Regions from separate parts of the Colwellia sp. BRX10-9 genome, predicted to be linked through region 1. Evidence: riboswitches for the same ligand, from Rfam matches in the RefSeq annotation. Region 1 holds a riboswitch; each other region holds the start of a gene.
The links. Region 1 has a riboswitch for cyclic di-GMP ahead of H4J69_RS16560 (DUF3718 domain-containing protein). Riboswitches for the same ligand answer to the same signal wherever they lie in the genome.
Positions count from the first base shown of each region.

Region 1 (4,779 bases):
GGGCGCTTCAGGTAATGTTGCCACTGAAGATGTGGTTTATTTACTCAATGGTTTAGGTATTAATAGCGGTATTAATTTAGATAAATTAGTCCATGCCGGTTGGTTTATCAGTGATAAATTAGGTAAAACCCCGGCATCTAAAGTTTCTAATGCCTACCGTGCACAGTAATAAATATAATAATAAATGACGATGTATGATAAATACTCTATAGAAATAAATGTAATGAGGATTAAATAATGGCCGGATTTGACAAAGTAGTAGCAAGCTATGAAGAAGCGATGGCAGGACTTGAAGACGGCATGACCGTTATCTCGGGTGGCTTTGGTTTATGTGGTATCCCAGAAAATCTAATTAGTGAAATAAAGCGCAAAGGCACTAAAGCATTAACGATGGTTTCAAATAACTGTGGTGTCGATGATTTCGGTTTAGGTGTGTTACTGCAAGACCGTCAAATCAAAAAAATTGTTGCATCATATGTTGGTGAAAACGCTGAATTTGAACGTCAAATGATGAATGGTGAATTAGAAGTAGAACTCACACCACAAGGCACTTTAGCTGAAAAAATGCGAGCTGGTGGTGCTGGTATACCTGCTTTTTTTACGGCAACAGGTTATGGAACACCGGTAGCAGAAGGTAAAGAAGAGCGTGAAATAGACGGTAGAATGTATATCCTTGAGCCCGCAATTAAAGGTGACTTTGCAATTGTTAAAGCCTGGAAAGCCGACCGTTACGGTAATTTGGTTTTTAGAAAAACAGCACGTAACTTTAATCCTATGGCAGCAACGGCAGGCAAAATTACCGTCGTTGAAGTTGAAGAGATAGTTGAACCTGGCGAGCTAGACCCAGACCAAATCCATACACCAGGTATCTATGTTAATCGATTGATTTTAGGTACATTTGAAAAACGCATTGAACAACGAACTGTTCGTACTGCTCAGTCATAAATAATTCCGGAGACTAAACAATGGCTTTAACAAGAGAACAGCTAGCACAACGTGTAGCACAAGAATTACAAGACGGTTATTACGTTAACTTAGGTATAGGTATTCCAACGTTAGTTGCTAACTATATTCCTGCGGGAATAGAAGTGATGCTTCAATCTGAAAATGGTTTACTTGGCATGGGACAGTTTCCCACCGAAGACGAAATTGATGCAGATTTAATTAATGCCGGTAAACAAACGGTCACGATGGCAAAAGGTGCCTCTATCTTTGATAGTGCCGAGTCATTCGCAATGATACGTGGCGGACATGTCGACTTAACAGTACTAGGTGCCTTTGAGGTCGATGTAAACGGTAACATTGCTTCATATATGATCCCAGGCAAGCTGATTAAAGGTATGGGCGGTGCTATGGATTTAGTTGCGGGTGCTGACAATATTATTGTTACTATGACTCACGCTTCTAAACATGGTGTTTCAAAACTTTTATCTAACTGCACTTTACCGTTAACAGGTAAGTGTTGTATTAAAAGAGTACTCACTGATTTAGCCTTTATCGAAATTAAAGATGGCAAGTTTCATTTATTAGAGCGAGCACCAGGGGTCAGTATTGAGGAAATAATAAAACTCACTGAAGGTGAATTAATTGTTCCTGAGCATGTCCCTGAAATGAAATTTTAATAACCTAGCGGCATATTAATCATACGATTAAATAAAAAAAGAGCTTTAGCTCTTTTTTTTTACTCTATATTTTAACATTACATTAAAGTTCACTTAATGGTTTTGATAGTCACCATTCGATTAAGCACATGTTCTATTTGAAAAAAAATTGATAAAAGTGTTTTTTTTATTAAATTTCTTTACGCATGTCACTAGCGTATTACACATTTTTCTTGCATTTATTGGCTCAATTCGCAATACTAAAAGGGACAAAGAAAAGGCAAAACACGTGAAATCGTGTTACGCAAAACCACCGGTCTAAGGGATTTATGTTTTATATATAAATTCTATGACAGCGGAGTCACCTCGTTATACAAGGTACATCCCGTGGTTTTTTCCTTTACTAACTAAATTAATTACAAGGTTACTAAAATGAAAAAATTATTACTAGCTTCTACCATCACTATTTTAACATTAACGTCTGTTGTATCGGCGCCGAAAGCACAAGCTGCTGACATCGCTCAAAGCGTTTGCCAGTATGTAGCTGCAGACGACAAGAAACGCATGCGTTCGTTCTTAAAAACGAATAGATTAAAAATTCGCACTATCTTTCATGGTATTGAGTGTAATGGACAGAATCTGTTGGCGTTTGCATCGTCTAATGGTTCAGTTAAAACAGGTTCTTTGATGATTTCAAAGTTACCAAAGAAAGTTGTTTCTGAAAACTTAGCTATTTTGCAAACCGGATCGCAACCATTGATAGACGCAGCTAACGAACGCGTTAGCAGCTAAACTTATTTTTTAGTAGATGTTATTTGTTCAATCAAGTGTACTGTTTTACTAGATAATAATTCTATGTCATTTTAAAAAGCCTGCTTCTGCAGGCTTTTTTTTGCCTTAGTCATTTCAATCTATTTTTTGACTCGTTAAGCTAGCACCAGGTTAAAAAACTGATTACACTTAAGTTATACGAAGAAGACTGCGATATACATGTTGAATAAAAGAAGTTATAAAGACAGTAAGAATGCTTTAGTACTTACTGGCGGTGGCGCTCGAGCGGCTTATCAAGTAGGTGTGCTTTCTGCCATATCAAAATTTGTCCCTAGAAATCATGGCATCCCCTTTCCCATTATATGTGGCACCTCTGCTGGTGCTATAAATACCACAGCGCTAGCCTGTTATTCTTCATGCTTTCATTTGGGGGTAAAAAAATTAGAATGGGTTTGGAAGAATATTAATACCAGTCGAATATACCATAGTGATGGTATTCGGGTTTTCTCACATTTGGCGAAAGGTATGCTGGCAAGTTTCCAAGCAGATTATGCCAATAAAAGTGCGCGTAGTTTACTAAACAACGCGCCACTTCGTGACTTACTGAATATGGTGGTCGACTTTAAACGTATCGACACCAATATTTTACGTGGCTATTTATCTGCAGTTTCTATTACTGCATCAAGTTACAGTAATGGCGATTCAATTAGTTTTTATCAATCTGATGAGTCTATTTCTCCTTGGTTTCGCGCTAAACGTCGTGGTGAGCCTTGCCAAATTAATAGTGAGCACTTAATGGCTTCTGCCGCTATTCCCCTTGTGTTTCCTTCAATCAAAATTCGCCAAGAGCATTATGGTGATGGGTCTATACATCAACTTTCACCGTTAAGCCCTGCGATACACTTAGGTGGAGAAAATTTGTTTATTGTTGGTGTTGATCAACCTAAAGCACCACTTCATAGTAAAGTGAATAATCCTCATCCTCCGACAACCTCTACTGTTGCCGGTCATTTACTTGATACTATTTTCTCAGATACATTACACAGCGATATTGAACGTCTAGAACGAATTAATGAAACAATAAAACTTATACCACCAGAACTTAGAAAAGAAAAAGATGGTTTAAAACCGATATCATCATTTCTCCTTAATCCCAGTCATGACTTTAATGCCATGGCCGTAGAGTATTTTTCAGACCTACCACTATCGATACGTTTATTATTACGCAGCGTAGGTATCTCTAATGACTCTGAATCAAGTATTGTTAGTTATTTATTATTTGAAAAAAATTATTGTCGGCAGTTAATTAAACTGGGATTTGAAGATGCTATGGAGCAAGAGACTGCGATTAGAAAATTTTTATCTCTTGAATAGCGATCCATTGCTAAAGTAATAAAGTAAACGCCTTGTTGAACAAGGCGTTTATTGGCTTAGTACACTGCGGACAACCAAGAAAAAATTCCCCCTCTCTTGGATGAAATGTCCTGCTCGTTATACTCATCTAGACCTAACAACACTGCGGACAACCAAGAAATAAGTTACCCCTCTCTTGGATAAAATGTCCTGCTCGTTATACTAATCTAGACCTAACAACACTGCGGACATCCAAGAAAAAGTTCCCCTCTCTTGGATGAAATGTCCTGCTCGTTATACTCATCTAGACCTAACAACACTGCGGACAGTCAAAGGAAAAGCTAAACCCCCTTTTGAACAAAGCGCTCTGCTCGTTCTACTCGTCGAGGCTTTCCGCGTACAATCAGGGTATCCTGAGCTTGAAGAATAGTGGCTTCATCGGGTTGCTCTGATTCAATATTGTTACGGCGAAGCGCAACCACCGTGACCCGTTTTGCCGATAAATTCAGTGACGCTATAGAATGCCCATTAGCATAAGAGTTTTCCGTTAATATAATCCCATTAGCGAATTCAATGCGATCCATAGCATCAGGGCTCATGTCAGTATGCTCACCCTGAAAAAACCCATGCAAATGGCTGTAGTGGTCTTTACGTTCTTTTTGTACACGGCGAATAATACGAGAGAAAGGCACTCCGGTTAAAGATAACACTTGAGAGACCAGCATTAAGCTGCCCTCTAAACTCTCTGGTACCACTTGATTAGCACCCGCTTCTTGCAATGCTTGTAGTTGATCGTCATTTCGAGTGCGGACAAGGATAGGAACATCGGGTGATAATGATCTAACTTTTTGAATAACCTCAAGTGATTGTTTGTCCTCACCAAAAGCAATAACAACAAGCTTAGCTTTCGACAAGTGAGCTGCTTGTAATAATTCAGTTTGTCTTGATGAGCCAAAAAGCACATTTTCTCCTGCTTCACGCGCTTTTGTTGCCCTAAGTGGGTCAATATCGATAGCAACAAACTTAATCGACTCTTGCTTTAAAAAGCGACTCA
Region 1 is NZ_JACGVV010000035.1:18,244-23,022, reverse strand. It holds gene H4J69_RS16575 (hydroxymethylglutaryl-CoA lyase) at 1-169, shown strand, start outside; gene H4J69_RS16570 (CoA transferase subunit A) at 238-945, shown strand; gene H4J69_RS16565 (3-oxoacid CoA-transferase subunit B) at 966-1,622, shown strand; cyclic di-GMP riboswitch class I at 1,871-1,970, shown strand; gene H4J69_RS16560 (DUF3718 domain-containing protein) at 2,034-2,393, shown strand; gene H4J69_RS16555 (patatin-like phospholipase family protein) at 2,592-3,746, shown strand; gene H4J69_RS16550 (monovalent cation:proton antiporter family protein) at 4,067-4,779, opposite strand, start outside.

Region 2 (4,779 bases), on a different contig from region 1:
CTGAATTGAGTTTGTAGCTTACTCTGTTCAGCGAGATTCAGGATTAAATTTCGACTTTTATCATTTGCACTTAACATTTGACTGGAGTCAATAATTAAAGAGGGTTCAGCCTTTTTCTGAAACTGTTGAAGTAATTCAAGATAATTTTTATGGGCCATTAACGCATTTTTATAATCACCGTTTTGCTGATACATATGACTTAATAAAAGTAATAATTTAGCCTGCTTTTTTGATAGCTTTATGTGTTTAGCAGTTAATTCAGCTAATTGAAGGTAATGTTGGTATACAGCTTTATTGTTTAATAGACTTGAGGTCTCTGCTAATAGAATTAACGAGGTTAAATAAGGCTTATTTAAGCTCTTTTCATTAAATGTAGCACTGGCTGATAATAGCCAATTATGTGAGTCACTAAATTCTCCCTGCTTTAATAACACCTCTGCCAATCCTAATTCAGCATAGGCAGCACTAATTGGAGCATTTTTATTTTTGCCGTGTTTTTGTGCTTCCCAAAAAGCATTGTAAGCATCATCAAATAAATTTAACTGAAAATAAGCACGGCCTAAGTGTAAATAAGTTTGGTCAATATTAGCCAGTTTGTCTAAATCAAATTTTAACGTTAATAGCTTATTTTGCATGGTTAGCGATGTTTGATAATCGCCTAAATAATAATATGCCGTTGCTAAAATTTCTAAAAGACAAAGGTGATCCTCATACTGAGGATTTACCGAAATCAGCACCTTAACTTGATTAAGATCATTCATCGATAAATCGTTTTTATTTTGCAACGCATAGGTAACAGCTCGATAACTCAAAGCAATTAAACGATATTTTAGCACTTGTGGAGAATCTGCCATTAAAATAACATTGGTTGCCATATTTTGAGTTTGTTCATACTTCTCTTGTAAATAATAGCCATCTGCAACTTTCAGCAATAAATTAAACTTTATGGCTGGTTCAAGTCCTTGCAGAGAAATTCCATCTTGCGCAAAATGAAATGCTTCGCTATTTTCACCCTTATTATTGGCAACATCAGCAAGAAGGATGAAGGTTTTTCCACGAATTTGGACGGTATAATTTTCTTGAGATCCCAAAATTTTTTTTGAAAGTGTAATGATCTCTTCGTAGGGAAGGTTTTCAGCGTCTTGTAAAAAATAGCGCTCAACATCTTTAATGTTTTGCTCAACGTTTAAAGCATCATTGGCAAAACAAAATAAAGGAGCTATAAAAAAACAAAGGATCAACAACAGTTTACAGGGCATTATTAACTAAAATCCTTTATCTAATGATCAGTAGAGTGATCAGCCATAACCTATAAATTTATCTATTACTTATAGGTTTTCGTTACGGTTCAACAAATTATTCATAATAAAGGTTTACAAGCATAGTTCAACGCTTATAATGAATTTAGAGTTTCTAAAACTCGAAAAGGGCAAATCTAGTGAAAGCTAGAGACGCAAAGTTACCGGTCTAAGGGGAAACCTAGGATAGCGGAACTGCCAAGTATAGATATAGTGGGGGCTTGTCTTTATTTTGAACAGTTTGCTTTCGGTATACTTTGCGGTCCTTCCCTTATTTTTAATTATTTTCTGTCATATATTACCTTCATTTAAAATACTATATAACTAAATATATGTTTTTTATAGACAAAAAATATATGTGGTACTTTACTTGTTTATACTAGAAAATGGTCTATTGATATTATTAATTGGGTGTGCAAATTGAGATGGAACAATGAAATATCATGATTCCATAAAACAAGCTGAACTAAAAATGAACATGGCCGTAAAACAATTACAGCGGTGGTTTTTACCTGTCAGCCCAATTAATTATTCAGTTAGCTACGAATATATTAATAAAAAAAACATTCTTCTTAATACTGCCATTGAAAATAAACTTGCCACGGGTAAAAAGCTTGATGATTTTTTCATTGAAGAAAACTATCGCCAATTCATTTTAGGCCAAAGTAAATTCAGAGATGAACTCATTGACGACCTAGATGACGTTGTCACCCATGTTGAAAAAAACAGCCAAAAATCATCGCAGAGTATTAATAAACTGATTACCACGCTAGACGGCAATATTTCTGATCTACAATCTGCCGATAAAGAAAAAATAGTCGTTGCGGTAAATAGCATTCGCCAGGCATCTAAAGCCTTTAAACTACACCAACAAAAATTTGCTGAACATATTTCTTTTACCCGTAAAAAGACCCAGGCGTTAAAAGTTGAATTAAAAGAAGTACGTGAAGAAATTTACATGGATCCACTTACCGGTCTTTATAATCGTAAAGCTATGTCTAAGCATTTAGATTTATGGCTAACAGAAGATCCAAGTCGGCAAGTTGCCGCAATTGTCGTCTGTGTTGATCAAATTTCAGAAGTTAATCTGCAATTCGGTCATTTAATTAGTGATGTTCTCTTATCAAAAATAGCCAGTAAAGTGAGTAGTTATGTTGATGGCAGCGGTCTACCAATACGTTCAGGTGGCGATGAATTTTTAATTCTGTTACCTGATATTGACAAAGAAAGTGCTCGAGAAATTGCCAGTAAAATAACACATGGCGTTGAAAAGCTGCGCTTTGTTAGTAGTAAGTCTGGTATTAGATTACCTCAAATGACATTGTCTACTGGTGTAGACACCTTTAATATTGCTGAAAATGCCAGCAGTATCTTAAAAAAATCACGCCTGTTACTACCCGATTTATACAAAAAAAATAATACATTAAGTTCTTAATCGCTCAACAAGATACTTTTTGCTTGATGACATTTTTCTCTCGCTGATATTTTCACTTCAATAAATAATATCAGTGATAGTATGCCCAACTTTACTCAATATAATCGGTAATAATCTTAATATACTCGGTGGTAAATCAAAGAAGATTACATTGCGAGTGCTTAGCTAAAAATAGTCGACGACAGCCTCCTTGTTTTCTCATATACTGAATGCAGTGTAAAATTCCTAACGACTAAGAGAGAAATAATTTATGAAAAAAATTACTTTAGCTGTTGCTGCTACTTTAATGATGGCGTCTCCTGTTTTTGCTGGTGATGCTGCTGCTGGTAAAGCAAAAACTGGTATGTGTGCTGCTTGTCATGGTGCTGCTGGTATCTCTGCGGTACCTATGTACCCAAACCTTGCTGGTCAAAAAGAAGCTTATCTTGCTAAACAGTTGAAAGACTTTAAAGCGGGTAAACGTAAAGATCCTGTTATGGGACCTATGGCTATGGGTTTAAGTGATGAAGATATCGCAAATATTTCGGCTTATTACGCTAGTTTAAAATAAACTCAGTAATTATTGTTGAACCTGGTTCATCAAAAATAAAATTAAAAAACGCTCAATTGAGCGTTTTTTGTTTTAAGCATTATGCTGTTGAATAACTTGCAAAAAGTCATGTCCATAACGGGCAAGTTTTGTATCACCAATACCATTAATATTTAGCATTTGCTGTGATGTTTTTGGCTTTATACGCGCAAGCTCTGACAACGTTGCATCATTGAAAACAATGAATGGCGCAATATCCTCTGCATCTGCAATCGTTTTACGCAAACTTCTTAATTTAACAAATAAGACACGGTCATAACGTTTATCGGTTTTATCTTGTTGCCAATAACTCGCTTTTTGCAACCTTGGTGAAGCTAACATTAAGGGTTCATCCCCTTTCAACACCGAGCGCGATGCTTGTGTTAAAAATAACGCAGATTGTTGAGAAATATCTTGCTGTAAAAATCCCAAATGAATCAATTGTCTAATAATAGCAAACCAATATCCCGGAGTTTTACTTTTACCGATAGCGAAAGTGGACACTTTTTCATGCTGCAGTTGCCTAACTTTTTCAGTTAACTCCCCTCTGAGCACTTGCACAACATGTTCAATATCACCTTGTTGCTGGATACGAAACACACAAGATAAGACTTTTTGTGCCGCTTCAGTAGCGTCAAATTGAGTGGGTGGATCTAAACAAATATCACAGTTACCACATTTTTTAGTGGTAAATTCTGCAAAATAATTAAGTACAACTTGTCGACGGCAGGTTTGAGCTTCAATAAAGCCTTTTAACGCTTGAAAACGCTGTTGTTCAACGTTCACCCTTTCTTCATTATCACCATCAGCTATATACTTGGTAATGCGTTCTACATCTTTTTCATCATACAAAAATAACGCTTCTGCCGCTAAACCGTCTCGGCCAGCACGGCCAATCTCTTGATAATATGACTCGAGTGTTCTTGGAGGTTCAAAATGAATCACAAAGCGGATATTTGATTTATTGATGCCCAATCCAAAAGCTACGGTGGCAATAACCACTTGAATATTATCTTTGGCAAAACCATCTTGGACAATATTGCGCATCTCTGTTTCCATGCCAGCATGATAGGCAGAACAATTTATACCCGCACTTGCTAACATTTTAGATAATTTCTCAACTTGCCAGCGGCTACTACAGTAAACAATGCCGCAATCATCACCACGCTTTTTAATGTAGCGTAACACCTGGTGATCGCCCTTATATTTATCCGCTAAGGTAAAACGAATATTAGGCCGGTCAAAGCTATCAAGATGAATATAAGGATCAGTCAATGCGAGTTGAAGAAGAATATCTCTTCGGGTTGTAACATCGGCAGTTGCTGTTAACGCCATAACCGGTACCGATGGAAATCGTTGTTTAATTGTATGAAGTTGTGTGTATGCCGGCCGAAAATCATGTCCCCATTGTGAAATACAATGTGCTTCGTCAATAGCAAATAAACTTATCTGTATGCTTGCCAAGCGTTGCATAAAAT
Region 2 is NZ_JACGVV010000024.1:39,633-44,411, reverse strand. It holds gene H4J69_RS13830 (hypothetical protein) at 1-1,259, opposite strand, end outside; cyclic di-GMP riboswitch class I at 1,419-1,501, shown strand; gene H4J69_RS13825 (GGDEF domain-containing protein) at 1,732-2,733, shown strand; gene H4J69_RS13820 (cytochrome c) at 2,984-3,283, shown strand; gene recQ (DNA helicase RecQ) at 3,356-4,779, opposite strand, start outside.
Region 2: it holds a riboswitch for cyclic di-GMP, as region 1 does, so the genes downstream of both, H4J69_RS13825 (GGDEF domain-containing protein) here and H4J69_RS16560 (DUF3718 domain-containing protein) in region 1, are expected to answer to the same signal.

Region 3 (4,779 bases), on a different contig from region 1:
TCTTGGTTCAGGCTTTGCCATGACACAAACTGTTAAATTTCAGTTTGATAAATGGATTAATGAACTTAATGAACAACTTATAAGTTTAGGTAAAAAACAACTCACTAGAGCTGATGCCATAAAATTCTTTGAACCATCGGGAATAATCTATAATCAACAAATAAAACTAACTTGCCTTAATCCTTCAACTAGGGGATTAATTGATAGTGGCATCGATTATATTTCTACATATTATGACCAAGACATGGTCTACATTGATGAAATTGTAATTAATAAAAAAGCTTGCTCCTCGGACTAGACTTCAACATATTAAGTTGTTTAAACGGACAAAAAACAGCTGGCTTTTGCTCTTTCCTCGCTAATTTTAGCCAGTTATTTTATTGCCGCTTAGTAATTAGTTATCCATACAAAACCTAATCCGAATCAACATTCTCCCTCAATTGCCAGCTTCCGCTTTTGGCATGAGCTGAAGTAGCTAACAGTATACTGAGAGGACTTACCTTCTTTGCTAGACAGCCAACAAGTTACATTGTAACTTAACAATAAGAAGATTATTTAGAGTTTCAATTATGGGTGAACAAAAGTTTTTTTCTATTGAAGCGGCTTTAATGAATGACAGTAATATGATTAGTGCTGGCTTAATAGATTATAAGGTTCCTGATGAATCTGGTTTTTATTGTATTAAAATTCGAGATATAAATACTCTTCCTACTGGATTTAGTGCTGAGTTAAAGTCTAGAGATAGCAATGTAATATATATTGGTTTAGCTTCAAATAGCTTAAAGACTAGATTTTTAAATCAAGAACTACGAGCAAAAGGACATGGAACTTTTTTTAGAAGTCTAGGTGCTATATTAGGTTATCGACCTGAAGAAGGTTCACTTAATGAAAAGAAAAATAAACGTAACTATAATTTCAACAAAGTTGATGAGCAGTTAATAATAGACTGGATAAATACCAATGTTATGGTCAACTGGGTCTGTTGTGATAGTGATTTTGAAGCTTTAGAGACTTTATTAATAAAAAAATATACCCCGCTTATGAATTTAGCAAAGAACCCGTTAAAGCTTAAAAGACTAACTGAATTGCGCTCAGTATGCGTAAATATTGCCAATGCTTAACAAGTTTTTCTATTGGTCAGTTTAACCGGTTATTAAATATTATCGATACAAAATCTAATCCAAAATGTTACCTCTACTGGACTCCTTAATGTCTCCAAAGTGGCATAAGTGACGGATAAACCCAATCACTCAAGAAGCTTAGCTTTTAGCACTAATATTTATCAGTGCTAATGTTCCCTTGATGCGCAAAGAAGAAGTAATGATTTGAAATTTATATTGCTTGTTGAGGTCAACTGTAGACCTGTTAGTTGACCTAAGCAGTTCAACAGCTAACTTTAAAATATTTGGCTTAGCGGACATTAACGAAATCGGTTTTGAGACTCATTTCATGGTTATAAAAACCTCCATTATCTACGTCCCTTCTAAGATCAATACAGTTAGTGACACTCTGTCTCTGAACGCTAAAAACACGACTTTAAAGACATAACAACTTAATACTGTTACCTCTAATAATGTGACCAAATTAACTATGCCACTGAAGCTAATGCTTTGTTAAATATTTATTCGTTTATTGAAAGGATATTGTTGACAACGTTTACTATTTATAGCATTTTATTGTTTTTTTACATGCAATTAGACTTGCATACCATAAATAATATTGAAAAAGGCAAGTATAGGGAAACTTATACACGCAAAAAGACCAGCCTTCACGATTTGCGAAAGGTAGTGGCTTTACCAGTGCGTGTTACCTTACTTGATTTTTTATATTTAAAGGAACTAATTATGAAAATAATAGGCAAATATTTATCAATTACAGGCGTACTGCTTTCTATCATTTTTCCACCTTTTGAAAATGGAACTTATAGTGGATATGGCTTTATATTTCAGCAATATCAAACATTCTTTGGAACAATGAATGTATATGATTTTATCAATATGCAGCAATTATTCCTTCAAATAGTAGCCATTTTATTTATGGGATTATCTATTTCTTTTTTTAGTAAAAATAAAACTGAAAAGGCAGATGATGTATATAGAAAGTGTCCTGCTTGTGCTGAAGAGGTTAAAGTGGAAGCTAAGCTGTGCCGTTATTGTCATACAGATTTACCTGAAATAAGTGAATCAGAGTATAATGAGATGCTAGAGATTATTCATAAATCGTAAGCAATAAATCGAGTAAAAAACATTAAAGGAAAAGTTACGACATTTATTAGTGATAAGAGATACGGCTTTATAAAGGGTGAAGACTCGACTAGTTATTTTTTTCATTATAATGATTTTATAAATAAAAGTGATCTAAGTAACTTGTGTGATGGATTAGAAGTAAAATTTTAACCTAAAGCAACACCAAAAGGATACAGTGCGTCTAAATGTGAATTAACCACGACATATATAATTGACACATATGAGCAACCCAAAAAGTTAATTTATTAGTTTCGTCGATCAATTAGTACTGTCAAATTTTACTCAATAATTTACCAAGGAAACTAAGAATGAAATATCTATATTGTAATGCAACATTGAAAATAACATCGGTGCTTGCTGGTATTATACTCATAGCTGGTTGCTCTAGCGCTACTGAACTTTTTAACGCATCATCAACACCACCTCCTGTAGTTATTGAAAAAACCAATTTGAATGAGCATGGGGTGCCTTTCTCTTTACGTAAAAGGTTTGATTTGGTCGTCAATGATGGGTGGCGGATAGACTGCCTCCAATATAATAACGATGGCCGTGATGTTGAACCCATTGTTTTTGGTCGAAATCATGGTAAAACGCTTGTGTTTTTTCAGGCAAACCCTGCATGGGGGCCACTACCTAGTAGTGGGGCTTGGGAAATTAAAAACATTGCCACTGTGAAAGATGAGGATAATAATGCTGAAGGATTGATTATTGACTATGATTTTTTTCATAGTGGTCATTCTAAAGCTCAGCTTTCTATCGACAATTCGGGTAATGGTTACATGTTAGTTAAATGGTATAAAGATGCTAAAAAGAATGATATGACGAACATTAAACTCTCAGAACTAGGGAGTTGTGAGGTTGTTTTGCATGGGGATTATATAAGTAATCACAACATATGAGTGTAGGGTGTGATATACAAGTCCAGTGATTTTGTCGATGGTATGTCACTCAAAAAGTAATGGGAATTTAATTAACCCTACTAATGAATTAACCCAAGTTTCGGATTCCGAAAACCAACTTACAAGGAAAGATAAATAAGTGCTTACCAATCTTATTAATGGCATTATCTTCTTCGGCTTCAGCTAACACCGTTCATGGAAATATAAAGTTATTTAACTTACAAAAAGGTTCACCCGATTCACATGACGTAGTTATTGAAATAAATTATAGACTTGCAGAAAAGTGTAATAGTGCATTACCAGTAGAGAAAATAGTGGAAGAAGAACTGCAATGTTGGTTCATTACTGATGTATATTAGCAAATGGCGATTCGTAGTAAATATCATCTAATACAAGAAGCAAAGTATCATGTTTTAGATTACTTGTATGCCTCCAGTTGGCACAAAGCAGTCCTTAAAGGGCTGTTTTTTGTTTCTATTTAAAGTCAGCAAAGTGGCATAAGTGACGATTAAACAAAATCCCAAACCGGTTAGTTTTTACCACTAATATTTGTAGGTTTTAATGTCCCCTTGGTGCATTGACGAAATTAGCTACAAATAAATTGCCATATATTTTCTTATGCTTTTTGCACACTTTCACCCGAGAAGATGAGATAAAAACATGCTTTCTTCAAAACTCATTAAAGGAAAATGTTAAACGCTTGATATACTGAGAATTTAAAGGTAAATTTTATTTCTAATATAAAGATTTAGACTGTTAATTTCCTGTAAAAAAAATAGGCTTTTGTCCGCCTAATAAGTGTTGTACGAATACGTTATCTCACATATTTGAGGAATCAAAATTGGATTTACATTTACTCTTAAAATTTGGTAAGTCAGAAAATTTACAAGAGCTATGTCAAAATGGTGAACTTTATATGGGAACATTAAAGTCTTATCGAGAGTCAGATAACTCACAGGTGTGCGATAAGAATGAAGGTGCCCATAAAGTAGCTTATCACCCAAAAGTAATTTTGAGCAGGCTAGATTCAGAAAGTGGAAAGAATGTCGAAGTAGGCACATTTGAGAATATTGTGCACAGGGAGTTTAATAAGGCTTATGAATCTACAAGAGTTTATTGTATGTATTACGCAATTACTCCGGTGAATAATATCGATACTTTATCCTCTATTATTGATCATGAGCTAATTGAAAAATTTGAGTATGATTCAGTTACTGTAATTTTTGATCTTAAATCATTTTTTGAAAGACTAGATAATCATTTCGATAAATCATATAGAAGAGATGTTGTTAATTATGTAGATTTTCGGAAAATAAATAGGCTACTTACACCTTTTGACAAAGACCTGAGTTTCAAACATCAAAATGAGTTTAGAATTTGCGTACCGAATGTATCGGGTGATGACGCATTAAAAACTCATATCGGCTCTATTGCTGATATATCATTTGTAGTTGGAATTGAAGATATTGATAAGATTTCTGTAGATATTAATTCTCAGATTACTTTCAGAAAATGCGTATAAGCCATTCAAGCAGGACAAGTAACAGTTGGCTATTTACTCCTTCGTCACTTATTTTAACCAACTACTTTTAGCCTTTTATTGAGGCGTTATCGATACAAAAACTAATCCGAAA
Region 3 is NZ_JACGVV010000019.1:65,176-69,954, forward strand. It holds gene H4J69_RS12305 (hypothetical protein) at 1-298, shown strand, start outside; gene H4J69_RS12310 (GIY-YIG nuclease family protein) at 570-1,121, shown strand; cyclic di-GMP riboswitch class I at 1,718-1,801, shown strand; gene H4J69_RS12315 (zinc ribbon domain-containing protein) at 1,845-2,225, shown strand; gene H4J69_RS20485 (cold-shock protein) at 2,247-2,396, shown strand; gene H4J69_RS12325 (hypothetical protein) at 2,555-3,145, shown strand; gene H4J69_RS12330 (hypothetical protein) at 3,987-4,667, shown strand.
Region 3: it holds a riboswitch for cyclic di-GMP, as region 1 does, so the genes downstream of both, H4J69_RS12315 (zinc ribbon domain-containing protein) here and H4J69_RS16560 (DUF3718 domain-containing protein) in region 1, are expected to answer to the same signal.